4 regions of the Lentzea sp. DG1S-22 genome follow, and region 3 is predicted to be linked to each of the others. Evidence: riboswitches for the same ligand, from Rfam matches in the RefSeq annotation. Region 3 holds a riboswitch; each other region holds the start of a gene.

Region 1 (7,484 bases), 2.4 Mb from region 3:
GCAGCACCACCCTGGCCGTTCCCGTCGCGGCCGGGGAGTCGCTGCGGAGCTTCACGACGAGAACCGTCGCCGTCCTCGTCCCGAGGCACTTCCGGGCCGTCAGCAGCTGGTACGAGAACTTCGATCAGACCACGGACGACGAGGTGCTCAGGGCGCTCTCGAAGTGGGACACCACCGGGAACGGCGAGTAGAAGCGGTGCAGCAACGAAGACCACCGCTCGTAGGAGGGCCCCTGCCGGAAGCCGACCGTGTGGTCCTCCAACGTGTTCCAGCGCACGAGCAGCAGGTAGCGCGACGGCGCCTCCAGGCACCGCAGCAGTTCCAGGCCGCGGAAGCCCGGCGAGGCGGAGATCAGCTCCCGCGCCTCGCCGAACGCCCACTCGAACTCGGCCTCGGAACCCGGCAGCACGTCCAGCAGGGCGTGCTCCGTGATCACAGGCGGCAGAACCTGATGTCCGAGGCCAGCACGGCCTTGGCGCCGATGGCGGCCAGCTCGTCCATCACCTTGTTCGCCTCCTTGCGCGACACCATCGCGCGCACGGCGGCCCACTCCGGGTTCGCGAGAGGGGCGACCGTCGGCGACTCCAGGCCCGGGGTGAGGGCGATGGCGTCGTCGAGGAGCGAGCGCGGGCAGTCGTAGTCGAGCATCAGGTACTGCTGCGCGAACACGACGCCCTGCAGGCGGGCCGTCAGCTGCTTCTTGGCGGCGGTCAGCTCCGTGCCGTTGCGGTGGATCAGGACCGCCTCGGACTCGCAGATCGGCTCGCCGAACGGCACCAGGTCGTGCTGGCGCAGCGTGCGGCCGGAGCCCACCACGTCGGCGATCAGGTCGGCCACGCCGAGCTGGATCGAGATCTCGACGGCGCCGTCGAGGCGGATGACCTGCGCGGTGATGCCGCGGGCCTCGAGGTCGCGGCCCACGAGCCTCGGGTAGGCGGTGGCGAGGCGCTTGCCCTCGAGGTCGGAGACCTTCCAGTCGGTGCCGCGAGGGCCCGCGTAGCGGAACGTCGAGGCACCGAAGCCCAGCGCCAGCAGCTCCTCGACGGAGGAGCCGTTGTCGTCGGCGCCCGAGTCGGCGGCCAGGTCGCGGCCGGTGATGCCGAGGTCCAGGTCACCGGACGCCACGTAGATCGCGATGTCCTTGGGGCGCAGGAAGAAGAACTCGACCTCGTTGTTGGGGTCGAGCACGGTCAGGTCGCGCGGCTCGTGCCGCTGCCGGTAGCCGGCCTCGGTGAGCATGGCGGAGGCGCGTTCGGCGAGCGCACCCTTGTTCGGGACTGCTACGCGCAGCATGTGGGGGTCTCCGTCAGAGGTACTTGTAGACGTCTTCGAGGGTCAGGCCGCGGCCCAGCATCAGCACCTGGAGGCGGTACAGCAGCTGCGAGATCTCTTCGGCGAGCTTCTCGTCGGACTCGTACTCGGCGGCGATCCAGACCTCGCCCGCCTCCTCCAGGACCTTCTTGCCCTGCGCATGGACGCCGGCCTCGAGCGCTGCGACGGTGCCGGATCCCTCCGGCTTGGTGGCGGCTCGTCCGGTCAGCTCTGCGAACAGGGAATCGAAGGTCTTCACGGCTCCACATCCTCCCATCCCCCGGACCCCGGTCCGCACCGCGGTCGCGTCTGTCCCAGGCCGTGGACGTGATCTGTCCTGCATGAACACCCGGTAGCGTGAATTCCCGTGTCGGAATTCGCGGAGGTCCTCGCAGCGCTGCGCCGGGTGCGCGGGATCAACCCGTTCTTCGCGCTCGACGTGGGTCGTCCGGACGACTCCTGGTCGCCGGGAACGGCGCTCCTGGACGGCCCGGCGCTGAAGAACACCATCGACGCCATCGCTGTCCGGTACCGGGCGGAAGAACCCCGCGTCGCGGCGAGCCTGTTCTTCCTCAGCTACACCGCTCGGCTGCTCAGCCCGCTCACGGCCGCGAACCTCCCGATCGACGTCCGGCCGGAGAACCTGTGGTGGCAGCACCACCCGGTCAACGGCCTGAGCGTCCGCATCGACGAGCCGCGGCTCGGCCCGCCCGCCGCCGAGGCGCTGGAACCCGTGGTCGAGGCGATTCAGTCGGTCACACCGGTGGCGCGAGGGTTGTTGTGGGGCAACGCGATGTCGAACATCGCGGGTGCGCTGAAAATGGTTGTGCGCGCACGGATGCTCACGGCGGAGGAAGCGGAAGAACGGGGCGAACTGCTCATGAGCGCCCCGCCTTTCGAACAGGCCGGGAAATTCCTGAGCTTTCCCGGCGAAGTCGGGTTCGTGCGCAGGAGCTGCTGCCTCTACTACCGCGTCGCCGCAGGTGGGAAGTGCGGCGACTGTCCGCTCGTGAAGTGAGGGACGCAACAACTCTTATGGCCGGTTGTGCCTGACGGGCCGGTGAACTTACGGTGCACGCGCCGCAGTGACGGGAAGCCGGTGTGAATCCGGCGCGGTCCTCGCCACTGTGACCGGGAAGCGATCCCCGCCGAGCACGTCACTGGTCCCGCGAGGGGCTGGGAAGACGCGGGGGCAGCGTTGATCCGGGAGTCAGGAGACCGGCTGCGGCGCCGCAAGGAGAGTTGACCTTCCACGAGGTATGGAGGAGCCCGTCATGACGAGCCCCGCAGCAAGCCTGTCCGCCGTCCGCGTGCCCAAGTGGGCCTTCGCCGTCTCACTGCTCGGCCTGGTCGTCACCTACCTGGTCCTGCAGGAGAACGGCCTCGCGCTCGGCGCGAGCTCGGAGCTGCTGCACGAGTTCTTCCACGACGGCCGCCACGCCCTCGGCGTCCCGTGCCACTGATCCGCTGATCAAGCAGATGACGACGTACAGGTCCCTTGCGCTGCGCGGGGTCGCGGCCGGCGCCGTCGCCGGCGTCGCCTCCGCGCTCGTGCAGCTCCTGGTCACCGAGATCCCGATCCGCGCCGCGCTCGCGGTCGAGGCGGCGCGGGAACCCTCCGGTGACGGCCACTCCCACGGCGGTGAGGAGCTGGTCAGTCGCGGCACGCAGGTCGTGGGCGGCATGCTCGGCGTGGTGATCGTCGGCGTCGCGGTGGGCCTGGTGTTCGCCACGGCCTACGCGCTGTCGAAGCGCTGGTTCGCCGCCGGCACGCCGTTCACGCGCAGCTTCACGTTCGGCGCCGCGGTGTTCGGCGCCGTGGCGCTGCTGCCGTGGCTCAAGTACCCGGCCAACCCGCCCGCCGTGGGCGACCCGGAGACGGTGAACCACCGCACCGCGCTCTACCTCGGTGTGGTGGTCGCGGGCCTGCTGATCGTGTGGGGCGCGAGCCTGCTGGCCGGCCGGCTGCGCGAGCAGTCGCAGCCGGTCCGCACGACCGCCGTGCTGCTCGCGGTCACCGCGGCCGTCGCGGTGGTGCTGCTCGCGTTCCCCGCGTCACCGGACACGATCCCCGCGGACGTGCCGGTTGCCGTGCTGTGGCAGTTCCGCCTCAGCTCGCTCGCCCAGCTCGCCACGCTCTACGTCGGCATCGGCGTGGTGTTCGGCCTGCTGGTCGACCCGGCCACGCGCCGGGCGAAGACCCCCGCCGCGGCGCCACACCGCTAGACGGGTAAGTCCTGACTGATCAGTGGTCGTAGGCGATCAGGGATCGGGTAATGGGCTGACCGGTGGCGCGGTTGTGCCAGATCGCGGTGGTCAGGGCGAGGATGCGTTGGGCGATGTGGGCGGTGACGCCGTCGATGGTGCGGCCGCCGTGCAGCTCGAGGTCGAGCTGGCCTTTGAGGGTGTGGTTGACCGATTCGATGAGCTGGCGGACGGGTTTGAGCAGGTGTTCGGCCGGGCGTGGGGTGCGGTTGCGGTAGTTGGGGCGCAGTAGCCGGACCCCGCGTTCGACCAGGAACGTGTCGAGCTCCCGGGAGACGTAGCCCTTGTCCGCGATGACCAGTAGACCGGGTCGGTCGGCCAGCACGGACGGATCATGGTCCAGGACCGCCATCAGCACCTGGCGTTCGTCGATCCTCGGGTTCGCGAGCGCCCAGATGATCGGCAGGCCGGCCGGGATGCAGACCAGGCGCAGGCCCCAGGAGAACCGTGAATGCGACGAGCAGTAGCCGGCCAGCTGGCCAGTTCGGAACGTCTGGTGGTCTCGCAGGAGCGGCCGCATCCGACCCGGGCGGAGTCCACGATCCAGGTCGCGTCGGTCCACAGGTCGGTGTCTGATGTCCCGGCGTGGCCGCTGCACACCGCAGATCCTATTTCCACAGCCCGGCCACGTGCGTGTTCAGGACCTCCGCCGCTTCCTGCGCGGTGAGGTGACCGATGACCACGTGGGCGGTGAGGCCGTCCGCGATGGCCAGCAGCGCGCGAGCCGCGGCAGGCGGATCGGCCAGGCCGCTGCCGGTGGCCAGGCGGACGAGCAGGTCGTGCAATGCCGCGTAGCTGTTCCTGAGGGGACGGGCGAGTGGCTCCTTGATGGCGGCTTGGGCGACGAACGCCAGCCAGATCCGCGCCTCGGCCCGGTGTTCGTCACGCAGCAGCGCGATCTCGTCGATCGCCTGCCCCAGGGAGGAGTCCGCGGTCAGACGTGCTCGCACGCGCTCGCCGACGTGCTCGACGGCGAACAGCAGCATCTCCTCCTTGGTGCGGAAACAGCGCTGAACGGCACCGAGCGAGACCTCGGCGCGAGCGGCGACGTCACGCATGCTCACCCCCTCGGGCCCGTGTTCGTCGGCGAGGCGGCAGACGGCTTCGGCGATCTGGCGGCGCCGGCTGTCGTAGTCCACCTGCTTGGGCATGCTCTCCTCTTTTCCGATACGGTTGTATCGATCTTACCGGATGGAGAACGTGATGATCAGGCAGGACGCCTTGTGGGCGAAGACGGCCGCAGCCCAGGCGGAAGCGGTCCGGAGCGGCGAGATCTCCGCCGCCGAGCTCGTCGAGAGCCACCTCGACCGCATCGCCGAGGTCAACCCGCGGGTCAACGCTGTCACGCAGCTGATGGCCGAGCGTGCGCGCGAGGCCGCGGAGCTCACGGACCGGCAGCGAGCGGCGGGGCAGGCGCTCGGGCCGCTTGCCGGAGTGCCGTTCACGGTCAAGGAGTCCACCGCCGTGGAAGGGGTGCCGACCACGCTCGGGTTGCCGCGGTTCCGCGACTTGGTGGCGGCGGCCGACGCGCCCCCGGTCGCCCGGCTCCGCGCGGCCGGCGCGATCCCGATCGGCCACAGCAACATGCCAACCCTGGTGCTGGCCGGCATGCACACCCGCAGCGAGCTGTTCGGCGACACCGTCAACCCGTGGGATCCCAGCCGCACCCCCGGTGGTACCAGCGGCGGAGACGGGGTCGCCGTCGCCACCGGCATGGCGGCGCTCGGTCTCGGCAACGACTCCGGCGGTTCGGTCCGCATCCCGGCCGCGTTCTGCGGGGTGGCAGCGCTGAAGCCGACCACCGGACGGTTCCCCTCCGACCACCGTGTCCTCGGCGCGGACGACCCGGGACCGGCCTCGCAGCTGTTCGTCACCGACGGTCCGCTGGCGCGCACGGTCGCCGACCTGCGGCTGGCCTGCGAGGCACTGGCCGGGACCGACCCGCGCGATCCCCGTGCCGTGCCGGTTCCCCTGTACGGCGAGCCGCTGCGCGGACCGGTCAAGGTCGCCGTCGTCACCGATCCCGGAGGTCAGGGCGTCCACCCGGACGTCGTTCGCGCTATCGCCGCGGCGGCCGACGCCCTGCGCGACGCCGGGTACGACGTGCGGGAGGTGGCGGACGTGCCGCAGCTGGCCGACGCGCTGGAGGCGTACGGCCGGATGACCGTGACCGAGTTCGCGCCGACCTGGCCGGTGGTGCGAACGCTGCTCGGCGAGGGCGGGGACCGCTACATCCAAATGGCCATGGACAAGACCCCGCCGGTGGACGCCGCGGGGTTCACGAAGCTCATGGGGACGTGGCTCGGCATCCGCCGTTCCTGGGCGGAGTTCCTCGACGAGCACCCGCTGCTGCTCGGACCTGTGTTCACCGAGCCGCCCGTCGAGCCGGGCCTGGAGTCGCGCGACGAAGCGGGACGCGAACGGGTCGCCCGCGCCCTGCGCCTGTGCGCGGTGACCAGCTTCGTCGGTGTTCCCGCCGTCGCCGTGCCGACCGGCGTCAGCGACGGGCTGCCGTCCGGCGTGCAGGTCATCGGGCGCGCGTTCCGGGAGGACCTGTGCCTGGCCGCGGCCGAGGCGGTCGAGAGCCGCCTCGGTGTGTTCACCCCGCTCGACCCACGCCCGTGATACCGAGCTGCTCGGCGATGCACGCCGGTAACCACCCGGCCGCGCGGCGAGTCACGATCAGTCTGCGGGCATGGATCGTGGTGCGGGCGTTACTGTGCACGCGAGGACCTCCGTGTGCCGATGGGATGCGTCAGACACATCCACTCCGCCCGGAGGTCCTCCCATGTCCAACCCGACACGCCGTCAACAACCTGATTAGTCACTACATCTAGAGCGCGCGCAGCACGTCGAGGTCGACGCCGGTGAGGGAGTCGCGGAAGACCCGCCTCTCCCCCGCCGGCACCTCGACGTCGCACGGCACCACCAGCACGGTGCACCCGGCCGCCACCGCCGCCGCGACGCCCGTGGGCGAGTCCTCGACCGCCACGCACCGCGCCGGATCGACGTCCAGCAGCCGCGCGGCCTTCAGGTACGGCTCGGGCAGCGGCTTGTTCAGGCCGTCCACCTCGTCGCCGCACACCGTCACGTCGAACAGGTCGCGGCCGATCGTGTCCAGCGCGACCTCGGTCAGCGAGCGCTCGGTGGACGTCACCAGCGCCATCGGCACGCCGGACGCGCGCACGGCCTTCAACGCCTCCTGGGCGCCCGGCCGCCACGGCAGGCCGGCGCGGAAGACCTCCTCGGTGCGGCGGGAGATCCACGCGGCGCCGTCGGCCATGTCGGCGTCGGTCGGCTCGATGCCGACGTCGGCGAACAGCAGGCGCATGGTGGTGGGGACGTTGCTGCCGACCATCCGTTCGCGGGTCTCCGGCGACAGCACGCCGCCCAGCTTCTCCGCGTACTCGTAGAGCGGGATGTCCCACAGCTTCTCGGAGTCCAGCAGCGTGCCGTCCATGTCCCACAGGACCGCTTGCGGGTCAGACATTGAAGTACTTCGCCTCCGGGTGGTGCGCCACGAAGGCGTCGGTGGACTGTTCCGGGTGGAGCTGGAGTTCCTCGGACAGCGAGACCCCGATGCGCGCCGGGTCGAGCAGCTCGACGACGCGCCGGCGGTCCTCCATGTCGGGGCAGGCGCCGTAGCCGAACGAGTACCGCGCACCGCGGTAGCCGAGTTTGAAGTACTCCTCGACGTCGGCGGGGTCTTCCGCGGCGACCGATCCGCCACCCGGCCACACGAGCTCCTCGCGGACGCGCTTGTGCCAGTGCTCGGCCAGCGCTTCGGTGAGCTGGACCCCCAGTCCGTGGACTTCCAGGTAGTCACGATACGCGTTCTTGCCGAACAGCTCGTTCGCGTAGTCGGCGATCGGCTGACCCATCGTCACGAGGTGGAACGCGATGACGTC
Region 2 (7,484 bases), 1.9 Mb from region 3:
TGGGCTTCTGATATCCAAGGTGCGGTGCGAACCACACAGTTTCCGGCCACCCTGCGCCGCCAGTGGGGACTCGACCTGAGCCCCGCCCAGCTCTACGCGATCCTGCGGCTGCGCCAGGACGTCTTCGTCGTCGAGCAGAGCTGCGTCTACGCCGACGTGGACGGGCGTGACCTCGACCAGGGCACACGGCACTTCTGGCTGGAAGCCGAGGGGTCGCACGACCCGCTCGCGTACCTCAGGCTCCTGGAGGAGCCCGACGGCACGTTCCGCATCGGACGCGTCGCCACCGCGCGCATGGCCCGCGGCCGCGGCTACAGCCGCCGCCTCATGCAGGCCGCGCTCGTGGACGTGGGCACCACGCCGTGCGTGCTCGACGCGCAGACGTACGTCGCGGACTTCTACGCGTCGTTCGGGTTCGTCGCCGAGGGCGCCGAGTTCATGGACGACGGGATCCCACACCTGCGGATGCGGCGCTCTCCCTGATCACGCGCACCGCGCGCTCGATCTCGGCCTCGGTCAGGTCGGCGCGCGCGGTGAGCCGCAGCCTGCTGACACCGTCCGGCACCGACGGCGGCCGGAAGCAGCCGACGACCACGCCGCTCGCGCGGCAGTTCTCGGCCCACTGGAACGCCTGCTCCGGGCTCGGCGCCCGCACGCTCACGACGGCGGCGGTCGGTGTGCTGGCCTGGAAACCGGCCTCCTTCAGGCGGTTGCTCAGGTCGTGCGCCACGGTCAGCGCCCGCTCGGGGCGGTCCGGCTCCTCGCGCAGGATCTTGATCGCGGTGAGGGCCGCCGCCGCGCTGCTGGGCGCGAGACCGGTGTCGAAGATGAACGTCCGCGCGGTGTCGATCAGGTGCCTGATCACCCGGCTCGGGCCGAGCACGGCACCGCCCATCGCGCCGAGCGACTTGCTCAGCGTCAGCGTGGTGACCACGTCCGGCGCCTTGATGATCCCCGCCTCGGCGACCGCGCCGCGGCCGCCCGGTCCGACGACACCCAGGCCGTGCGCGTCGTCGACGACCAGCGCCGCCCCGGTCGCGCGGCAGGCCTCGTGCAGCTCGTTCAGCGGGGCGATGTCGCCGTCGACGCTGAACACCGAGTCCGTGACGACGATCGCGCGCCGCTTGCCGCGCGTCTCGAGCGCGTGCCGGACCTTGCCCACGTCGCAGTGGTCCGCGACGACGACGTCGGCCTTCGACAGGCGCGTGCCGTCGATGAGCGACGCGTGGATGTGCTGGTCCGCCACGATCGCCGTGCCGGGACCGGACAGCGCCGTGACCGCGCCGAGGTTCGCCATGTAGCCGCTGCTGAACACCAGCGCCGACTGCGCGCCGCAGAAGTTCGCGAGCTCGTACTCCAGCTCGTTGTGCAGCTCCGTCGAACCGGTCACGAGACGCGAGCCCGTCGAGCCCGCACCCCACTTCAGCGTGGCGGCGGCCGCGGCACCCGCGACGCGCTTGTCCCTGGCGAGGCCGAGGTAGTCGTTGCTCGCGAGGTCGAGGTCCGTCGAGTCCGCCGTGCGCGGCCTCACGCGCCGGGTCAGACCCGCCTTGGACCGCGCCTCGGAGCGGACGTCGATCCAGTCGAACGTCGACTCACCGCCACTGGACACTGCCTCGGTTGTGCTCACGGTCACCGCCTGAGTCTCCCATCCGCCGACTAGCGTGCCGCTCGTGGACCTGTTCACCTTCACGCGCGCCGAACTCACCTCACCGGTGCAGTTCGCCGGCGGCCGCTGGGTGGTGTCCGCGTACGACGACGTGCGTGCCGTGCTGGCCGACCCGGTCACGTTCCTGCCCGACAACGCGCTGACCGCCGTCACCCCGGTCGCACCCGCCGCGCTGCGGTCCCTGGTGAGGGCCCGCTTCTCGCTGCCGCCGACGCTCGCGAACAACAGCTCCGCGTCCCACACCCGCCTGCGCAAGCTGGTGGCGTCGTTCTTCTCGCCGGCCCGCGTCGCCGCTGCGGAGCCTCGCATCCGATCCCTGGTTTGGGAACGGCTGGGTGGCACGGATCTCGTGCGCGACCTCGCGTGGGACCTGCCCGCGATCGTGCTGATGGACCTCCTGGGTTGTCCGAATGTTGACATTCCGACGTTGAAGCGGTGGAGCTCCGGCTCGCTGGAGTTCTTCTGGGGCGACATCACCCGCGAACGGCAGCTGGAACTGGTCGACGACGTCGGCGACTTCCACCAGTGGCTGGTCAAGCGCTACCACGCGCGCGACGGCGAGCTGTTCTGCGCGCTGGCCGACGCCGGGGTGTCCGCCGAGGACTCCGCGGGCCTCTGCTACTTCCTGCTGATCGCGGGTCAGGAGACGACGACCCAGCTGCTGTCCACGGCGTTGCGCCGGGCTCTGCTGGACCGCGAGCTGTGGGCGCGGCTGCCGTTGCCCGGTGTCGCGGAGGAGTTCGTCGAGGACGTGCTGCGCACCGAGACACCCGTGGTGACGTGGCGGCGGCTGACCGCGCGGGAGGTGGTGCTGTCCGGGGTGCGCTTGCCCGCCGGTGCCGAGCTCGTGTTGTTGTTGCGCGGCAAGGAGACCGATCCGCGGCACCTGGCCTTCGGCTACGGCAGGCACTTCTGCCTCGGCGCCGGGCTGGCCCGGCTGGAGGCCGCGGTGACGCTGCGGACGGTGGCCGAGCACGAGCCCACGCTGCACCTCACCGGGCCTGGCCCGGACTGGCTGAACCTGCTGTCGTTCCGCGCGCCGCGGTCGGTCACGGTCGCGCGATGAGCTTGCCCCTCGTGGTGCGGGCTTCGAGCGCCCGGTGCGCCTCGGCGATCTCGTCGAGCCGGTAGACGTCGCCGAGCACGGGTTCGAGCCCGAGTCCGAGGACCTCCTCCGGCGTCGTGTTCCGCGGCAGGCCCATCACCGCGACGCCCTTGCGGAAGATGTCGCTCGCCGTCACGTCCAGCGGTTCGCCGCTCGCGTACCCGAAGACGACCATCCGGCCCACACCGTCCCTGAGCAGCTCGAACGCGCGCCTGCCGACCTCGCCGCCGATCGACTCGAAGACGACGTCCACCGGGTCGAGGCCGTCCCAGTCGTAGCCGATGCCGCCCTTGCTGGACGCTTCGAGCACGGTGGCGCCCGCGCGGCGGGCGAGCTGCACGAGCAGGGTGCCGACACCGCCGGACGCCGCCTCGACCAGCACCCGGTCGCCCGGCTGGATCCGCGCGGCCTTCGCCGCCGCGACCGCCGTGGTGCCCTGCAGCAGCAGCGCCAGCGCCTGGTGGTCGCTCACGCCGTCCGGCACGTCGACCGGGTTCTCGACGACGGCCTTCGTGGCGTACGCGCCGTCCCTCGGCACGCCCATGACCCGGCGGCCCTGCCGTGTCGTGCCCACGACCTCCGACCCGAGCGTGGCGGGCAGCGACGGCCCCGGGTACCAGGGGAAGAGCTCCCGGCCCCTGCCGCGGCGGATCACGGTCTCGCCGTAGTTGAGCCCGATCGCGGTGACGTCCACGAGCGTGTCGCCGACCGGGTCCGGCACCTCCTCGACCCGCAACACCTCGGGCCCGCCGAACTCGTGGAACCGCACTGCCTTCATCATCTTCCTCCCCAATAAGCGGACCGTTGGTCCGGTTGTTACTATACGGACCGTCAGTCCGCTTGTGTCAAGGGAGAACCCGTTGGAACGCGCCGACGCCGCCCGCAACCGCGCCGCGATCCTGGCCGCCGCCACCCGGCTGATCGGGGAACGCGGCATCGACGCCGTGTCCGTGGACGACGTCGCTGTCGCGGCAGGCGTCGGCAAGGGCACCGTGTTCCGCCGGTTCGGCGACAAGGCGGGCCTGGTCAGCGCCGTGGTCGACGAGACGGCGGCGTCGTGGATCAGGACCGCGTCGCTGGAGTGCCGCACCGCGGGGGAGTTCGCCGGCACGCTGTTCGACCACGTGCTGGCGTCGTTGCCGCTGGTCATCGCCGTGGAACGGACGACGGTCCGCAGCTGCGAGGGCAACTTCCGCGTCACCGTGGAACGCCTGGCCCGGCTGGTCGGCTCGACGTTCAAGGCGCACACCGTGCTGGCCGTCCTGCGCGGCGAGCACATCGAGTTCCTGCTGAACCAGGGCATGACCGCCGACGAGATCCGTGCGGGCGTCATCTCTCTCGCGGACACTCTCGCGGCTGAGGTTTGATGCTGGGGTGCTGAACCGCCAACTCTCCGGGATCCGCAAGAAGACGCTGCTGGAACGGCTCGGCCCCGTGCCGGACGTCGACCCCGACCGGTACGGCGACGGCGGCCCGGTGGAGACGCTGGAGAAGCGGGTCGCGGAGCTGCTGGGCACCGAGGCGGCGCTGTTCGTGCCCACCGGCACCATGGCGCAGCAGATCGCGCTGCGCTGCTGGGCCGACCGCACCCACAACCCGATCGTGGCGATGCACCCGCGGGCGCACCCCTTGAACCACGAGGACGACGCGCTGACCGTGCTGTCCGGCCTGCGCCCGGTCGAGGTGCGCGACTCCGAGGTGGGCTCCTGCCCGGAGCCGTACGGGACGCTGCTGCTGGAGGTGCCGGACCGCGAGGCCGGGTTCGTCCTGCCGACCTGGGACGAGCTGACCTCGCTCGTGGACCTGGCACGGGAACGCGACGCCGTCGTGCACCTCGACGGCGCGCGGCTGTGGGAGAGCACGTACGGCCTCGGCAAGCCGCTGCCCGAGATCGCGGGCCTGTTCGACTCGGTCTACGTGTCGTTCTACAAGTCGCTCGAAGGCGTCTCGGGCGCGGCGCTCGCCGGTTCGCAGGACTTCGTCGACCAGGCACGCGTCTGGCGGCACCGGTACGGCGGCATGCTGTTCCAGCAGTGGCCCGCAGCCCTGTCGGCGTTGCACGGCCTCGACACCGTGCTGCCCCGGCTGGGCCTGTACGTCGAGCACGCCAAGGTCGTGGCCGCCGCCTTGGACCTGCCCGAACCGCACACCCACCAGTTCGCGCTGCACCTGCCGGGCGACCCGGCGCGGCTGACCGAGGTGAGCGGGCCGTTCCTCGGCGGGTTCTGGCGGGACGGGACGCTCGCCAAGACGGAGATCACGGTGGCGGAGCCCGCGCTGGAGTGGACCGCCGACGAGGTCCGGGAGGCCTGGGCGGAGTTCCGGAGCCTGATCTAGGGCGACGTCGCCTGCCATCGCCCGATCGTGTCGCCGAGCCTTCTGCCACGATCAGATCTCGGCGTGATCAGGAGGCAGTTCGACATAACCGCCCACGTGTTCGTGGACGAGACCGAGGAGAGGGCTTCCTGGTCACCGCGGCGGCGTTGCTCACGGGTGATCCGGTCTCCGCCCGCCGGACCGTGCGCGGTCCGGTCATGGCCAACCAGCGGAGGATCCACTTCCACAAGGAATCGGATCAGCGCAGGAAGCAGATCCTCGACGTGGTGGTGGAGATCGCGCCGGAGGTCACGATCCACGACGGATCGGCGCACGTGCGCAGGCGCCAACGGGATGCATGCCTCGTCCGGCTGGTCTGCGACCTCGCGGTGTCCGGCGCCGGAATGCCGGTGCTCGAACAGGACGATTCCGTCCTCGAAGCCGACAAGAAGCTCCTCTACCGCTGTGTTCGAGATCTCGGGTGTCACGAGACGCTCGTCTACCGGCACCACCGCGCCCACGAGGAACCGCTGCTCGCGTTGCCGGACGCGATCGCCTGGTGCTGGCACCGGGGTGGTCAGTGGAAGAAGCGGGTGCAGCCTTTGGTCGCCGCCGTGGAAGTCGTCTGAAAACCGCGAAACCCGGCCCACCCACCGTCCGGAAGGCTGCCGGGTCCACTTCGCAGCGCTAGTGCGACTGCGCGGACCAACGATACCGCACTTCTGACGCGACGTCGCTCACCTGGCTGTTGGACACGGCGGTGCGAAATGCGACGATGCCGGGGCTGTGAGGGGAGTGCGAGGAAGCCGGTGCGAATCCGGCGCCGTCCCGCGACTGTGACCGGCCCGGCAGGTCGGGAGTCAGGAACTCGTCCCCCTCTTCACCTGACCGCGGGCGTGGACACCCGAGGAAGGACTTCACCGAGCATGTTCCCCTTTTCGGCTGTCGTCGGACATGACGACCTCCGGCTGGCCCTGCTGCTCAACGCCGTTCACCCCGGCATCGGCGGCGTTCTCGTCCGAGGCGAGAAGGGGACCGCGAAGTCGACGATCGTGCGTGCCCTCGCCGCACTCCTGCCCGAGCTGGAGGTGTCGGCGCACTGCCGCTTCGGGTGCGTGCCCGGCAGCGCGGACTGCCCCGACGCGCCGCACGAGGGCGTGGAGCGGCGGCGCGCGAAGCTCGTCGAGCTGCCCGTGGGCGCCACCGAGGACCGGCTGGTCGGCTCCCTCGACCTCGAGAAAGCGCTGACCGAGGGCGTGCGGGCGTTCCAGCCCGGGTTGCTGGCGGCGGCGCACCGGGGCGTGCTCTACGTCGACGAGGTCAACCTGCTGCACGACCACCTGGTCGACCTGCTGCTCGACGCCGCCGCGATGGGACGCGCGCACGTCGAGCGCGAGGGCGTGTCGATCTCGCACCCGTCGCAGTTCCTGCTGGTCGGCACCATGAACCCCGAGGAGGGCGAGCTGCGGCCGCAGCTGCTCGACCGGTTCGGGCTGACGGTGGCGGTGAAGGCGGCGCGGGACGTCGGCGTGCGCACCGAGGTCATCCGGCGCCGGCTCTCCTACGAGGCGGACCCGGTGGGGTTCGCGCGGAAGTGGGAGGACGAGGACACCCTGCTCCGGCAGCGGATCGCCGACGCGCGGCACAGGCTGCCCGCGGTGTCCCTCCCGGACGGTGAGCTGCGCCGGATCGCCGCCGTCTGCGCGGCTTTCGAGGTCGACGGCATGCGCGCGGACCTCGTGGTCGCCCGTGCCGCCACGGCCCACGCGGCGTGGCGGGGTGCCGATCAGGTCGAGGAGCAGGACGTCGAGACCGCGGTCCGGCTCGCGCTGCCGCACCGGCGCCGCCGCGACCCGTTCGACGAGCCCGGCATCGAGGAGCAGCAGCTCGAGGACGCCATGCGGCAGGCGGCCGAGCACGCGGAGGACCCCGGGGAGGGACCGGACGACGACGGGCCGGGTGGTGGCGAGCTGCCCGAACCGCAGGAGGGCCCGAAGGGCGGCGGGAACGCGCCCGGTGACCGTCCGGCACCGGAGCCCGCGCCCGCGTTCAAGGCACGGCTGCTGGAGGTGCCCGGAGTCGGGGAAGGCACGCCCGGCAAGCGTTCCAGGGCACGCGCCCGCACGGGCCGGGTCGTGCGTTCGTCCACAGTGGACGGAAGTGGGCTGCACCTGGTCGACACGCTCACGAACGCGGCGCCGCACCAGCGGGCCCGCGGCCGCAGCGGACCGGGACTGCTGCTGACGGGCGCCGACCTCCGCAAGGCGGTCAGGGAGGGCAAGGAGTCGAACCTCGTCCTGTTCGTCGTCGACGCCTCCGGCTCGATGGCGGCGCAGAAGCGGATGTCGGCGGTCAGCGGCGCGGTGATCTCGTTGCTGCGCGACGCCTACCAGC
Region 3 (7,484 bases):
TTCTCGGTGCCCGACCGGCACCGGCACAAGGTGCTCACCTTCGGCATCGTGCTGGCGCTGGTCATGCGGGGGATCTTCATCGCGCTCGGCGCCACGCTGCTGTCGCTGTTCTCGTTCGTGTTCCTGCTGTTCGGCCTGCTCCTGATCTACACGGCGGTGCAGCTGTACCGGCACCGGGACGAGGACCCCGACATCGAGGACAACGTCGTGGTCAAGACCTCGCGCCGGGTGCTGCCGGTGACCGACGACTACGCGGGCGGCGACCTGTTCACCCATGAGGGTGACAAGCGGATGGTGACGCCGCTGTTCGTCGTGCTGATCGCGATCGGGACCATCGACCTGCTGTTCGCGCTCGACTCCATCCCGGCGGTCTTCGGCATCACGTCCCAGCCGTACGTCGTCTTCGCCGCCAACGCCTTCGCCCTGCTGGGCCTGCGCGCGTTGTTCTTCCTCGTCCAGGGCCTGCTGGACCGCCTGGTGTACCTGTCGGTCGGGCTGTCGCTGATCCTGGCGTTCATCGGGGTGAAGCTGATCCTGCAGTGGGCGCACGAGGACGTCAGCAAGAGCGTGCCCGAGATCCCCACGCTGCTCAGCCTCGCCGTGATCGCCGTCGTGCTCGCGGTCGTGACGGTGGCGAGCCTCGTCAAGACCAAGCGGGACCCGTCGGTCAAGGCCCACCCGGGCTCGCTGCGGACGCGCAGGGCGTCCGCCGGGCGCTCGGGGAAGGGCCAGCCGCAGGCGGCGGATCGCCGGTCCTCCTAGCCGAAGCGCCACCGACGGGTGTCCTGCCCGGTCCGGCCCGGCGGCACCGCCCGCCCACAGGGTGAAAACCGGCTGCGCCACACCGGGCCGGGTGTTTACCTGGTCGGCATGACGAGCTGCGGCCGTGCGCCGACATCCCCGTCCCGCGAACGGGCCTGGTCCGGTGCCCGCTGACACCGCGACGACGCGACCCGATCTCGGTACCGGGCTGCGCCGCGTGCTGGTCGTCCTGTGCACCACCGAGATCATCAGCTGGGGAGTGCTGTACTACGCCTTCCCGGTGCTGCTGCCGACCATCAGCGCCCGGACCGGGTGGTCGCTCGCGGCGATCACGGCCGGGTTCTCCGCGAGCCAGGTCGTCGCGGGCCTGGTGGGCATCCCCGTGGGCGGGCTGCTCGACCGGCACGGTCCGCGCGCCGTCATGACCACCGGCTCGGTGGTCGCCGTGCTCGCGCTCGTGGCGCTGGTGAGCGCGAGGTCGTCGGTGTGGTTCACCGCGGCGTGGCTGCTGGCCGGTGTCGCGATGGCCGGTGTCTTCTACGCGCCCGCGTTCGCCGCCCTGACCCGCTGGTACGGGCAGCGCCGGGTGACGGCCCTGACCGCGTTGACCCTGGTCGCCGGTCTGGCGAGTACCGTGTTCGCGCCGCTCACCGCGGTGCTGAACGACCGGCTCGACTGGCGCGGCACCTACCTAGTGCTCGCCGCTTTCCTGGCGGTCACCACGATCCCGCTGCACCTGTGGGGTCTGCGGCTGCCGTGGCCCGCGATCGAGCACGAAACCGTCCACACGCCGTCGGCGGTGGCGCGCAGCAGGCCGTTCCTGGTGCTCGTGGTCGCGATGAGCCTGGCCGCGTTCAGCGTGTATGCCGTCGTGATCAACCTCGTCCCGCTGCTCACCGAACGCGGCATGACCACCTCGGGCGCCGCTGTCGCCCTCGGCCTCGGCGGTGTGGGCCAGGTGCTCGGGCGCCTCGGGTACGCCAGGCTGGCCGCGAGGACGTCGGTGTGCACCCGCACCCTGGCGGTGCTCCTCGTCAGCGCGGCGGTGACGATCCTGCTGGGGCTCGTTCCCGGACCCGCGCTCCTGCTGATCGCGGGCTCGGTGCTCGCCGGCGTCACGCGCGGGATCTTCACCCTGGTGCAGGCGACCGCGATCACCGACCGGTGGGGCGCCGTCCACTACGGACAGCTCAACGGCCTGCTGACGGCACCGGTCATGCTCACCGCGGCCGTCGCGCCGTGGGCGGGCAGCGCACTCGCGGCGGCACTGGGCGGCTTCCCGGCGGTGTTCGTCGTGCTCGGGCTGATCGGGGTGCTGGCGGCCGCGCTGTCCACCGCGAGCGTGCCGCGTTAACTCACCGGTCCTCGGTCAGTTGCGGTGGCGGATCCCGGCGTAGAGGAAGGTGCCCCCGGCGAAGGCGACCGCGAGGCCCGCCCACCCGCGCTGGTTCGCGGCCATCACCGACTCGTACCGGTCCTCGGTGAGTTCGCGGACGACGGCACCGCCCTTGGACTCCACGTACTTGCCCTCGCGCTGCTCGAAGGTCCCGGCGGTGGTGTCGGTCAGCAGCGCGTAGGCGAAGAGGAAGGCCCCGCCCAGCAAGGCGATCGCCGCCACCACGACCGACCACGCGGACAGCGTCGGGTTCTCGAAGTTGTACCCGCGGTCAGCAGCGCCGCCGCCAGCACCAGCGCCAAGGAGATCACGGTCAGCACGACGTTCGCCGACCGCGGCAGCAGCGGGCTGCCGGTCACGAACCCGGACAGGATGACGACGGCATCGATGGAGATCACGACGAGCGAGGCCCACTGCAGCGGCACCAGTCTCGTGCGTCGTCACAGTAGGGCCGGGAGGCCGTTCCCGGGCCACAACGGCGATCTCCGTCCGCGTCAGCGGGACAGCGACATGATGAGCATCTGCTGACGGCCGTCCTCGCACTGGCCGATCACGGTCCAGCCGGCCGACTCGTAGAGCCGCCGCGCGGGTGCGTCGGGGTGGGTGCCGAGCCAGGCCGTGGCGTGCCCTTCGACGATGCGATCCAGCAGCAGCCGGCCCAGCCCGCGCCGCCGGTGGGCCGGGTCCACCACGAGCTCCACGACCTCGAACGCCGGCGGCCGGAGCAGGTGGTGCAGGTGGGGCGCGACGCAGCTGTGCACCAGGGCGTAGCCGCGATCTCCGGGCACTTCCCCGCGAGCGGGCCAGCCGTAGACCAGCCCGGCGACGGTCTCACCGCGCCACGCCACGAACCCGTGAGCGCCCGGTGTGGCCATGCTCCGGTCGAACCGCCCGTCCGTGAAGCGGGCGATCTCCTCCTCGGTCTCCGAGTAGGGCGGCCCCGCGAAACCCGAGCGGTACAACCGGAACACCTCCGATCGCAGGCCCAGCAACGCCTCCGGGTCCGCGAACCGCACCTGGTAGCCCACGGCGACCAGGATGGCGGCCTGCCGGGCTTCTGTCACGACACCCGTGCGGCGGCTCGTCCGCCGGAGCTCACCTCGGTGTGGCGACGATCCGCTCGGCTACCAGGGGCGGCGGCGCGGCGGCACCGGGACCGCCCGCGTCGACCCAGTCGGCGACGCCGTGCACCGCGTCGTCGTCCAGGACCGATCCCACCCACACGGGTTTCGCTCCCGCGGCGCGCGCGGCCGGGCTGGGCTGGACCACGACCACGTTCGACACCTCGCAGGCGTCGAGGCAGTCGGCCACGCGCACGGACGGGAGCCGTTCGCGCAACAGCTCCAACTGGCGGTCGTGGTCGACCTCGGGGTGCTTGCGCGCGGTGCCGCAACAGCAGCCGCGGCAGACGGTGATCCGTGACGTCATGACGTTGTTCCACCCGCTTGTGCGCTGGAGCGAGGACAGCGGCGAGCGCCGGACGCGTGCATCGGAACCCTTCCCGCACATCCACGACAGGAGTTGGTGACACCGCGCGGAACGGGTGATCGGGCTCGCCTCGCGAGGAGGCACACCGTTGCGGGACAGCGCCGGATTCCCACCGGACTTCCCCCACGCCGCGCTGAACGTCCCCAGGCTCTCACGTCCCGGGCGGAGATCCGATGTGGGGAGGAACACCGCGTCCCGGACGACGTTCAGCCCTTGCCGGGGTGGCCCTTGCCCTTGGCGGGCGGCACGGGCTTGTCGTGCGCCGGCTTCTTGGCGGGCTCCTCGCGGTGCGGGCTCACCTCGGCGACCAGGACCGGGGCCGGCGTCTGCGTCCGGGGTGAGGCAGTGGCCGGTGCCGGGGCGGCGGTCGTGGACGTCGGAGGAGGTGCGGTGGTGGTCTGGGCGGGTGCGGACTCGCCGGGAGGTGACGGTGAGAGGACCGCGAAGGCGACGCCCGCCGCGGCCATCACGGTCGCCGCGGCCGACGCGGCGAGCACACGTGTCGTGCGACGTGGTCGCGCGGGAGGCAGGACGTGGGTGATCGGCCGGTCCGGATCGCGCAGCACCCGCGCGCACTCCGCGGCGCTGGGGCGGCGGCGTGGGGACAGGGACGTCATCAGCATCAGCAGGCGTTCGAAGTCGGGAGGGAGGCCTTCGGGGATGAAGGGTTGCCGGTGCAGCCGCGCCACCGCGGCCTCGATCTCGCTGCCCTCGTACTCGCGGTGGCCGGTGAGGCATTCCAGCAGCACCAGGCCGAGCGCGTAGATGTCGACCGGCTGGCCGAACTCGTCTCCGCGCACCTGTTCCGGGGCGAGGTAGGCGGCGGTGCCGACCACCTGGTCGGTCCTGGTGAGCCGCGTCGAGCCGATCAGCCTGGCGAGGCCGAAGTCGGCCAGGTGGGCGTTGCCGTGCCGGTCGAGGAGGATGTTGGACGGCTTGATGTCGCGGTGGACGACATCTCGTGCGTGGACGTACGCGAGCGCATTGGCCAGCTGGGCGCCGAGGTGCCGCACGTCGTCCACAGCGAGCGGCCCGTCGGCGAGGCGTTCGCGCAGAGTGGGACCGTCGATGAGCTGCAGGACGACGAACGGGGCGCCGTCGGCGGTGCCCGCGTCGTGCACCCGGACCAGGCCGGGGTGGGACAACGCGGCGAGGGTCTTGACCTCGTTGGCGAACCGGCGCTCCTGCGAGAGCTCGGACCCGGCCCGGAAGAGCTTGACCGCGACGTCGCGGTGGAGCCTGGTGTCCCGGGCGCGGCGGACCTCGGCCACGCCGCCGGTGCCCAGCAGCTCGGCGATCTCGTAGCGGTCGGCGAGCCTGCGGTCGTGAGCGGACGAGGTCATCGCAACCCTTCTCCGGCGGTCGGTCGCCCCGTGTGTTCCCTCCTCCCGGGAATCCCAACCACCCGATTCCGCCGGGCGGTCGCCGACGACGACCGCCCGGCGGCTGGTGGGTGCCCCGGCTCAGCCGCTGACCGAGGCCGAGAAGTTGTCGACCGCCAGGCCGACACCGCCGTTCCACGGCTCGAACCCGGCCTGGATGCTGGTCAGGTACCAGGAGCTGGTGATCGCACCACGGGCGCGCACGTCGTTGATGAAGTCGAGCACGTTGAACGACCACGAGGTGATCGCCGACGGCGCGACGTAGGAGATGACGTTGTTGGAGCCGTTGCTGCCGCGCCACACCTGCCAGGTGCGCCCGCCGATCGTGGTGGTGCCGACCGCGCTGCCGATGGGCTGGATCGAGCCCTGGCGGTGGAACCAGATCATGATCTCCATCTGGTTCACGCCGTTGGTCTTCGGCGTGGGGTCGAGCCAGATGTCGTACGAGGCGTTGTAGGTGCCGCCCGCGTACCGGTAGTTGATCGACGACGTGGCGCTGCGGATCCGGCTGACCTGCATCGGCAGGGTCGAGCCGGGGGAGCAGTTGGTGTAGTGGCAGCCGAGGAACACCGACGGGTACGACACCGGCGCCCCGTTGGTCGGGGCGGAGCCCTGCTGGGTGGTGATCTGGAAACCGGACGACGTGGCGTTGATGCACTGCTGCGCCGAGGTGCCCCACCGGTTGTTCTGGACCACGTAACGGCCCTGGATGGTGGTCGAGCCGTACTGGTCGCAGATGGTCACATCGGCCTGGGCCGGACCCGTCGTCGCGATCAACGTGCTCGCGACGAGGAGGCCGGCGGCAGCGACGGCACGGATGGTCCTTCGCATGATGACTCCTACAGGAGATTATGGGAGCGCTCCCAATGTACCGGCGTGTCAATGAGCGGGCGAATTCGTCGAATGAGTGCGTGAATGGTCGAGTGGTGGAGAAATCCCTGGCAGCACGTGGTTTCGCGGCTATCTCCGGGTGTCGAACGACAGGTCGAATCGACGGTGCCATTCGGCGGGGCTGCTTTCTGGATTCGTGCCGTTCCCGGATCTCGGCAACGGTCTTTTCAGTCGTGGGTGAACTTCCGGCCTGTGCCCGTGTGGGCTCGCTAGGCTCGATCGACTCGACTCGACCACGTCGCCCGGGGGAACCAGTGCACCGTTTCGCGGCCAGTCCTGCCCTGGCGAGACTGGAGTGGATCCTCGACGGCCTGGACGGCACACCCGGCTGGGGAGCGGACGCGTCCGACGTGTTCGCGGCTGCGTTCACCGCCGCGGTCACGCCCGAGCGGTACGTCGAGGTCACCCGTGGCCGCGCTGCCCACTACGCGCCGGTCGTCGTGGTCGGTCTCGACGTCGGCGAGACCACCGCGCGGGCGCGGATCCTCCGCCACGACGGCACCGTCGACGTCGTCACCTGCGTCGTCGAGACCGCACGGCCGCATCGGATCGCCACCACGTGGGTCGAAGGGCTGGTGCCGGCCGGTCTGACGCCGGGGTTGCCGGCCGATTTCACCGACCACGACCTGCCCTCCGCCGCCACGGGTGCCCGGCTGGTCGTGTTCTCCGGGCTGCCCGGCAGCGGGAAGAGCACCCTGGCCGACGCCGCGGGCGCCGAGCTGGGGATCCCGGTCTTCGCCACCGACTGGCTGCTCGGCGCGCTGACCCCGTTCGGAGGGCGCCATTTCGAGGACCCGCTGGCGATGGCCGAGGAAGTGCTCACCACGCTCGCCCTGCGGCAGCTCCTCGCCGGACAGTCCGCCATCCTGGACCACCCCACCGAACTGGTCGCGACCAGGGAGCGCTGGCGCAGCCTGGCCAGCCGGGCCGGTGCGGAGTTCCGCGTGGTCGAGTGCCGGTGCTCCGACCCGCGGGTCCACCGTGCGAGGCTCGAAGGCCGCAGCCGCGGAATCCCCGGCTGGCACGACTCGGGCGACTGGTCCGACGTGCGGCAGCGGCTCGCGAGCTTTCCCTCCTGGCACGGGGAGGCGCTCACCGTGGACACCGTGCAGCCGCACGAGCTCGCCCTGGCCGCGGTCCTGCGGCACATCACCGCCTGACCGGCTTGCGCGCCACGGCGGTGACGGGTGCTACAGGGCGGCTTCCTGCTGCTCCAGCCACTTCAAGACCGCCCGGTTCAGCTCTTCCGGCCGTTCCTGCTGGATCCAGTGACCGGCGTCGAGGCTGATCACCTCCGCGCGGGGCACGAACTCCGCCAGCCTCTCCGACCTGGCCACCGGGTCGCGGTCGCCGTGGACCACCAGCGCGGGCTGCCGCAGGACCGGGTCCGCGTCCGCCAGCAGGTGCCAGTTGCGGTCGAGGTTCCGGTACCAGTTGATGCTGCCCGTGAACCCCGTCGCCTCGAACGCGGAGACGTAGACGGCCAGCTCGTCGTCGCTCAGCAGGGGGTCGCCGAGCGGCGTTTCGGCGGTGGCGAGGGCGATCATCACCATGCCCGGCCCGGG
Region 4 (7,484 bases), 1.2 Mb from region 3:
ATCCGGACCGGCACGTCCCCGGTCTCCGCCGCGACCTCCAGGACCGCCGTCGCCATCGCGAAGACGCCGGGGTCACCGGACGACACGACCGCGACCCGCGCACCCTTGCGCGCCAGGTCCAGGGCGAAGGCCGCGCGTTCGGACTCGACCTGGTTGTGGGAGAGGTGCCGCTGCTGGCCGGGACGCTCCGGAACGCGGTTGAGGTAGGTGCTGTAGCCCACCAGCTCGTCGGCGGCCTCGATCTCCTGGCGTGCCTCGGGCGTGAGCCAGTCGCGGGAACCGGGACCGAGACCCACGACCACGACCTCGCCCTTCGGCCTCGGCGGCCTGGACTGGCTCGGCAGCACGGCGATGGAGAAGTACGGAACCGTGTCCGGGTCGACGTCCACCAGCGGCGACATCCTCTGGCGCTTGCTCGTGGCGCGTTCGACGTACCAGGCGCCGTCGAGCCTGCCCGCGTCCTGCAGCGCCTGCTTGACGTTGCCGAAGGTGCGGCCCAGCTTGAGGATCGCGGCGCAGTCGGTGTCGGCGAGACGGGCCGCGAGCTCGGCGGGCGGCAGCGTGCCGGGCAGGATCGTGAGGACCTCGTCGCGTTCGACCAGCGGCGTGCCGAGGACAGCGCTCGCGCCGCTCACGGACGTGACGCCCGGGACGACCTCCCACTCGTAGCGGTCGGCCAGCCGCTTGTGCATGTGCATGTACGAGCCGTAGAAGAACGGGTCGCCCGCCGCGAGCACGACCACCGTGCGCCCGGCGTCGAGGTGCGCGGCGAGCCTGCTCGCGGCCTCCTCGTAGAAGGCGTCGATCTCGCCCTGGTAGTCGTCCGACTCCTCGGTCGTGACCGGGTAGACGAGCTGTTCGAGGACTTGGCCCTCGCGGAGGTACGGCGCCGCGATGGTCTTCGCGATCGACCTGCCGTGCCGGGCGCTGTGGAACGCCACCACGTCGGCCTCGCCGATGAGCCGCGCGGCCTTGACCGTCACGAGTTCCGGGTCGCCTGGACCGAGGCCGACACCGTAGAGCTTGCCCGTCATTCTTCTTCGCTCGCAATCGCGTTGATGGCCGCCGCCGTCATGGCACTCCCGCCGCGCCGGCCGAGCACCACGAGGTGCTCCAGATCCGTTGCGGCCAGGGCTTCCTTGGACTCCGCCGCCCCGATGAACCCGACCGGGACGCCGATCACCGCGGCGGGCCTCGGCGCGCCCCGGTCGAGGAGGTCGAGGAGGTGGAAGAGCGCGGTGGGGGCGTTGCCGATCGCGATCACGGCGCCCTCGAAGCGGTCCGCGAGCAGCTCGAGCGCCGCGGCACTGCGGGTGTTGCCGATCTCCCGCGCCTTGTGCGGCGTGCGCGGGTCCTGCAGGTAGCAGAGGACCTCGTTGTCCTTCGGCAGGCGGCGGCGCGTGACACCCGAGGCGACCATGTTGGCGTCGCAGAGGACCGGGGCGCCGTTGTTCAGCGCCTCGCGGGCGTCGCGGACGACGTTCGGCGAGAACGCCACGTCGTCGGTCAGATCGGTCATGCCGCAGGCGTGGATCATGCGGACGACCACTGTCGCGACGTCGCCGGGGAACCTGGTGAGGTCCGACTCCGCGCGGATGGTGGCGAAGGACTGGCGGTAGATCTCCGCGCCGTCCTTGATGTACTGCGTCAACGGATCTCCTCGTAGCCGTCGCCGGTCGCGACGAACTCGATCACATCGCCGGCGGGGCGACCGCAACGGCGTGCACAGCCCGACCAGTGGACCGGTCGGTCGTGCGGGGTTCCGAGCCAAGCGCGCGCATCGGCGCGGACGTCGGACAGCGACTTGGCACAGCCGGGGCGGCCGGTGCAGGCGCTGACGCCGTGCCACGGCGAGGCGGGGTCGGTGATCAAGCCGGACGTGCCGGTCCCGGCGGGCACCACCAGGCTGCGCCACGGGGTCAGCCGCAGCGGTACGCCCGGCAGTTGCGCCGCGTCCAGCCGGCCGAGCGGGACGCCCGGCGTCACAGGTGAAGGTGCGACAGGAGTCACAACCGGGCTGAACCGCTCACCCGGCGAGACGCCGAAGTGCTCGGTGATCTTCCGCACACCGCCGTCCACTTCGGACAGGCGCCACGCGGTGCCGCGCAGCGACCCGAAGAGGCGGGCCGCGGTCACCACGGCGTCGACCGGGTCGGTCACGCGGACGCCGGTGTCGCGGCCCGCGAGGAGCAGGACTGTCCCGCCGCCGCCCAGGCTGACCAGGCCGAAGTCGCCGCCCAGGCCGCTCACCGAGGCGCCCACCGTGACCAGGAAGCGGCCTGGCAGCGAGGCGAGCGACGGGTCCGCGCACAGGGCGGCGTCGAGCTCGTCGACCAGCGCCTGGTTGTCCTCCAGCGGCGCCGCGATGATGTTGCGCATCCGCTCGTGCGACCACGAGGGCAGCAGGCCGGCGGCACGCAGCCGGGAGCCCAGCTCCACCCCGTCCGCGAGGCCCCTGATCTGGAGGTTCGCCCGCGAGGTCAGCTCGATCGAACCCGAGCCGAGCTCGGCGGCCGCGACCCTCACGACATCCCACTGAGCAGCGGAAAGGGTGCCGCCCGGCACCCGGATGCGCGCCAGCCCGCCGTCGGCCGCGGGGTGCAGCTCGACGGCGCCGGGGCAGGCATCCGGGTGACTACGCATAGGTCGGACTGTAACCCGCCGGTTAGGGTGAGCCCGAACGGCGAAGCACAGGAGGAAGCCGGTGTGAATCCGGCGCGGTCCCGCCACTGTGACCAGCGGACACGCTGGGAGTCAGGAACTCCGCTTCGCCTGTCACCCGCAACCTGGGGCGAGGACCCCACGAGGGATGGAGCCTGCGTGATCCTGCTGCTGTCGACTTCCGACACCGACCTGCTGTCGGCGCGTGCGAGCGGTGCCGAGTACCGCCTCGGCAACCCCGCGCGGCTCACGGCCGAGGACCTGCCCGCGCTCGTCGAGGGCGTCGACCTGGTGGTCGTGCGCATCCTCGGTGGGCGCCGGATGTGGGAGGAGGGCCTCGACTGGCTCCTCGCCGGCGGACTGCCGGTCGTGGTGCTCGGCGGTGAGATGCAGCCCGACGCGGCGCTGATGGAGCTGTCGACGGTACCCGGCGGCGTCTGCGCGGAGGCGCACCTCTACCTCGCCCACGGCGGGCCGGCGAACCTCACCGAGCTGCACAAGTTCCTGTCGGACACGGTGCTGCTGACCGGTCACGGCTTCCAGGCGCCCGCCGCCACGCCGAGCTGGGGCGTGCTGGAACGGGAGAACACCCCGGAGGAGGGCCCGACGGTCGCGGTCCTCTACTACCGCGCGCACCACGTGGCCGGGAACACGGCGTTCGTGCACGCGCTGTGCGACGCGATCGAGGCCAAGGGCGGCAGGGCGCTGCCCGTCTACTGCTCCTCGCTGCGCACCGCGGAGCCCGAGCTGCTCGACACGCTGCGCGCGGCGGACGCCCTGGTCGTGACGGTGCTCGCGGCCGGCGGCACGAACCCGGCGAAGGCGTCGGCCGGCGGCGACGACGAGGCGTGGGACGTCGGTGCGCTGGCGGCGCTCGACGTGCCGATCCTCCAGGGCCTGTGCCTCACGTCGAGCCGTGAGACGTGGGACTCCAACGACGACGGTCTGTCTCCTTTGGACACCGCGACCCAGGTCGCCATCCCGGAGTTCGACGGCCGGATCATCACGGTCCCGTTCTCGTTCAAGGAGGTCGACTCCGACGGCCTCACGGTCTACGTGGCCGACCCGGAACGGGCGCTGCGCGTCGCGGGCATCGCGGTCCGCCACGGCCGCCTCAGGCACATCCCGGCCGAGGACCGCAAGGTCGTCGTGATGCTGTCGGCGTACCCGACGAAGCACTCGCGCATCGGCAACGCCGTCGGGCTCGACACGCCCGCGTCGACCGTGCGGCTGCTCAAGGCCATGAAGGAGCACGGCTACGACATCGGCGACGAGCTGCCGGGCGTCGACGAGCTCGACGGCGACAAGCTGATCCACGCGCTGATCGCCGCCGGTGGCCAGGACGCCGACTGGCTCACGCAGGAGCAGTTCGAGAGCAACCCGATCCGCATCGCCGCGGCCGACTACCGCGAGTTCTACGAGACGCTGCCGGACGACTTCCGCGAGTCGATGCGGGAGCACTGGGGCGACGCGCCGGGCACGCTGTTCGTCGACCACAGCAGGTCGAAGGACGGCGAGATCGTGCTGGCCGCGCTGCGGTCGGGCAACGTCGCGGTGATCGTCCAGCCGCCGCGCGGGTTCGGCGAGAACCCGATCGCGATCTACCACGACCCGGACCTGCCGCCGTCGCACCACTACCTGGCGGCGTACCGGTGGATCGAGTCGAACTTCGGCGCGGACGCCGTGGTGCACGTCGGCAAGCACGGCAACCTGGAGTGGCTGCCCGGCAAGACCGTCGGCATGTCGGCCTCCTGCGGCACGGACGCGGCGCTGGGCGACCTGCCGCTCATCTACCCGTTCCTCGTCAACGACCCCGGTGAGGGCACGCAGGCGAAGCGGCGCGCGCACGCCACGCTGGTCGACCACCTGGTGCCGCCGATGGCCCGTGCCGACAGCTACGGCGACATCGCACGGCTGGAGCAGCTGCTCGACGAGTACGGCAACATCTCCGCGATGGACCCGTCCAAGCTGCCCGCGATCCGCGCGCAGATCTGGACGCTGATCCAGGCCGCGAAGCTCGACCACGACCTCGGCCTCGAGGACCGGCCGCACGACGCCGAGTTCGACGAGTTCCTGCTGCACGTCGACGGCTGGCTGTGCGAGGTCAAGGACGTCCAGATCCGCGACGGCCTGCACGTCCTCGGCGAGGCGCCGACCGGCAGCGTGCGCGTGAACCTCGTGCTCGCGATGCTGCAGGCACGGCAGATGTGGGGCGGTCAGGTCGCCGCGCTGCCCGGTCTGCGCGAGGCGCTCGGCCTCACGACCACGGCACGTGAGGACGTCGACGCCGTCGAGGAGCAGGCGCGCGCACTCGTCCAGGCGATGGAGGACGGGGGCTGGGACCCCGAGGTCGCCAAGACCCTGCACGAGTCCGCGGACGTCCGGAAGATCCTGGAGTTCGCGGCTGTCGAGGTCGTCCCGCGGCTGGCGCGCACCACGGACGAGATGACGAACGTCCTGCACGCCCTGGACGGCGGCTACATCCCGGCCGGCCCGTCCGGCTCTCCGCTGCGCGGCCTGGTGAACGTGCTGCCGACCGGCCGCAACTTCTACTCGGTCGACCCGAAGGCCATCCCGTCGCGCCTCGCGTGGGAGACCGGCCAGGCGATGGCCGACTCGCTGCTCGCCCGCTACCGCGACGAGAACGACGGCGAGTGGCCACCCTCGGTCGGACTGTCGGTCTGGGGGACGTCCGCGATGCGCACCGCCGGCGACGACATCGCCGAGGTGTTCTCGCTGCTCGGCGTGCGGCCGGTGTGGGACGACCAGTCCCGCCGCGTCACGGGCCTCGAGGTGATCTCGCTGGAGGAGCTGGGAAGGCCGCGCATCGACGTGACCGTCCGGATCTCCGGCTTCTTCCGCGACGCCTTCCCGCACGTCGTGTCCCTTTTGGACGACGCCGTGCAGCTGGTCGCGCACCTGGACGAGCCGGCGGAGCACAACTTCGTCCGCGCGCACGTGGTGAAGGACCTGGAAGAGCACGGCGACCAGCGCCGGGCCACGTTGCGCGTCTTCGGTTCCAAGCCGGGCGCGTACGGAGCGGGTGTGCTGCCGCTGATCGACAGCCGCAACTGGCGCGACTCGTCGGACATCGCCGAGGTCTACGCGGTGTGGGGCGGGTACGCGTACGGCCGCGGCGTCGACGGCGTCGCCGCCCGTGAGGACATGGAGTCCGCGTACCGGCGGATCGCGGTGGCGGCCAAGAACATCGACACCCGCGAGCACGACATCGCCGACTCGGACGACTACTTCCAGTACCACGGCGGCATGGTCACGATGGTCAAGGCGCTGACGGGCAAGGCGCCCGCCGCGTACGTCGGCGACAGCACGCGGCCTGAGGCGGTCCGCACGCGCACCCTGACCGAGGAGACGTCGCGGATCTTCCGCGCCCGCGTGGTGAACCCGCGCTGGGTCGGGGCGATGCGCAACCACGGCTACAAGGGCGCGTTCGAGCTGCAGGCGACGGTCGAGTACCTGTTCGGCTACGACGCCACGACCGGTGTCGTCGCGGACTGGATGTACGAGAAGCTGACCGAGACCTACGTGCTCGACCCGGAGACCCGCAAGTTCTTGCAGACGTCGAACCCGTGGGCGCTGCACGGCATCGCCGAGCGCCTGCTGGAGGCGGCCGAGCGCAAGATGTGGGAGCACCCGGAGGAGTCCACTTTGGACGCGCTGCGGTCGGCCTACCTGGAGACCGAGGGCGACCTGGAGGACGGCGTCTGATCCAGCCGGACGCAGCAGTGGCCCGGTGACGGGGCGAGGCGGGCGGACACGCCGTCCGCCTCGATCCCGTCCAGCAGGCCGCTGACGAGGCAGAGGTTCATCCCGCACACCAGCTGGGTGTGCCGCTGCGCGAGGCTGTGGAACGGGCAGTTGCCCAGCAGGATCGATCCGCCCTCGGCCCGGGGTTCGAAACCGAGGTCCGCCAACGCCTCCGCCACGTCGCCGGACGCCCGCGCGGCCAGGTCCGAGCCCCACTCGTACGCGCGCCGGTTCAGGACCTCGCGCGCCGGCTCGCCGGTGGCCTCGGCCTCGGTCAGCGCGTCGGCGAGCAGGTGGCTCGCGGCCTCGTAGCGCCGGTCGGGCAGCGACACCGCGATCTGCTCCCCGGACCGCCGGTAGAGCTTCGCCGGCCGTCCGGCCCCCGGTCCGCTGCGCCCGGAACGCCGCTCGTGCACCACGGACAGCAGGCCCAGCTCCACCAGCTTGTCGAGGTGGAACGCCGCTGTCGTCCTGGGCAGCTCGACGGCCCGCGCGGCCTCGTCCTTGCTGATGGGCGCGTTCTGGCGCACCACGAAGTCGTAGAGCCTGCGCCGGTTCGGCTCGTCGAGGGCCGCGACGGCGGCGACGGGATCGGCCATCTGTAAAACCTACTCCCGTTGACTATATTCGGCGAGCCGTTCTAACGTTGACGAGAGTTGTCGTTAGAAGGAGCCGGGCCGATGAACGAAGCGATCGACGTCGAGGCGGCGCGGCAGGCCGTGTCCGACCTGCTCAAGGCGCTGGGCAAGGACCCGTACTCGGTGCACCTGGCCGACACCCCGCGCCGCGTGGCCGACGCGTACGCGGAGATGCTGACGCCGCGCACGTTCACCCTCACGACGTTCCCGAACGACGAGGGCTACGACGAGCTCGTGCTGGCGCGCGGGATCCCCGTGCAGTCGTTGTGCGAGCACCACATGCTGCCGTTCCACGGCGTCGCGCACGTCGGCTACCTGCCCGGCGAACGCATCCTGGGCCTCTCGAAGCTCGCACGGGTCGTGGAGATGTTCGCGCGCGACCTGCAGGTGCAGGAACGGCTCACCAAGCAGGTCGCCGAC

What was found. A riboswitch is a leader RNA that binds a small molecule or an ion and turns the genes downstream of it on or off. The one in region 3 is predicted to bind cobalamin.
Region 1: it holds a riboswitch for cobalamin, as region 3 does, so the genes downstream of both, V1227_RS14310 (CbtB domain-containing protein) here and V1227_RS04170 (hypothetical protein) in region 3, are expected to answer to the same signal.
Region 2: it holds a riboswitch for cobalamin, as region 3 does, so the genes downstream of both, V1227_RS35840 (putative cobaltochelatase) here and V1227_RS04170 (hypothetical protein) in region 3, are expected to answer to the same signal.
Region 4: it holds a riboswitch for cobalamin, as region 3 does, so the genes downstream of both, cobN (cobaltochelatase subunit CobN) here and V1227_RS04170 (hypothetical protein) in region 3, are expected to answer to the same signal.

Annotation. Positions count from the first base shown of each region.
Region 1 is NZ_CP143276.1:3,270,792-3,278,275, forward strand. Features, by position in the region: gene V1227_RS14285 (phosphoribosyltransferase) at 1-191, shown strand, start outside; gene V1227_RS14290 (antibiotic biosynthesis monooxygenase family protein) at 125-436, opposite strand; gene hisG (ATP phosphoribosyltransferase) at 433-1,293, opposite strand; gene V1227_RS14300 (phosphoribosyl-ATP diphosphatase) at 1,307-1,570, opposite strand; gene V1227_RS14305 ((2Fe-2S)-binding protein) at 1,679-2,329, shown strand; cobalamin riboswitch at 2,378-2,552, shown strand; gene V1227_RS14310 (CbtB domain-containing protein) at 2,586-2,774, shown strand; gene V1227_RS14315 (CbtA family protein) at 2,791-3,537, shown strand; partial or broken gene V1227_RS14320 (transposase) at 3,557-4,149, opposite strand; gene V1227_RS14325 (TetR/AcrR family transcriptional regulator) at 4,185-4,727, opposite strand; gene V1227_RS14330 (amidase) at 4,780-6,201, shown strand; gene V1227_RS14335 (HAD family hydrolase) at 6,410-7,066, opposite strand; gene metH (methionine synthase) at 7,059-7,484, opposite strand, start outside.
Region 2 is NZ_CP143276.1:7,532,033-7,539,516, forward strand. Features, by position in the region: gene V1227_RS35800 (serine protease) at 1-11, shown strand, start outside; gene V1227_RS35805 (GNAT family N-acetyltransferase) at 25-483, shown strand; gene V1227_RS35810 (8-amino-7-oxononanoate synthase) at 437-1,636, opposite strand; gene V1227_RS35815 (hypothetical protein) at 1,674-2,735, shown strand; gene V1227_RS35820 (quinone oxidoreductase family protein) at 2,719-3,555, opposite strand; gene V1227_RS35825 (helix-turn-helix domain-containing protein) at 3,635-4,141, shown strand; gene V1227_RS35830 (threonine aldolase family protein) at 4,149-5,111, shown strand; gene V1227_RS35835 (hypothetical protein) at 5,309-5,719, shown strand; cobalamin riboswitch at 5,832-5,980, shown strand; gene V1227_RS35840 (putative cobaltochelatase) at 6,017-7,484, shown strand, end outside.
Region 3 is NZ_CP143276.1:906,800-914,283, forward strand. Features, by position in the region: gene V1227_RS04150 (TerC/Alx family metal homeostasis membrane protein) at 1-762, shown strand, start outside; gene V1227_RS04155 (MFS transporter) at 926-2,116, shown strand; gene V1227_RS04160 (hypothetical protein) at 2,132-2,380, opposite strand; gene V1227_RS04165 (GNAT family N-acetyltransferase) at 2,653-3,222, opposite strand; gene V1227_RS04170 (hypothetical protein) at 3,254-3,586, opposite strand; cobalamin riboswitch at 3,680-3,822, opposite strand; gene V1227_RS04175 (serine/threonine-protein kinase) at 3,853-4,989, opposite strand; gene V1227_RS04180 (GH12 family glycosyl hydrolase domain-containing protein) at 5,110-5,859, opposite strand; gene V1227_RS04185 (AAA family ATPase) at 6,174-7,079, shown strand; gene V1227_RS04190 (alpha/beta fold hydrolase) at 7,110-7,484, opposite strand, start outside.
Region 4 is NZ_CP143276.1:8,226,246-8,233,729, forward strand. Features, by position in the region: gene V1227_RS39230 (precorrin-2 C(20)-methyltransferase) at 1-1,034, opposite strand, end outside; gene V1227_RS39235 (precorrin-8X methylmutase) at 1,031-1,651, opposite strand; gene V1227_RS39240 (hypothetical protein) at 1,648-2,643, opposite strand; cobalamin riboswitch at 2,652-2,785, shown strand; gene cobN (cobaltochelatase subunit CobN) at 2,821-6,387, shown strand; gene V1227_RS39250 (helix-turn-helix transcriptional regulator) at 6,348-7,025, opposite strand; gene folE (GTP cyclohydrolase I FolE) at 7,107-7,484, shown strand, end outside.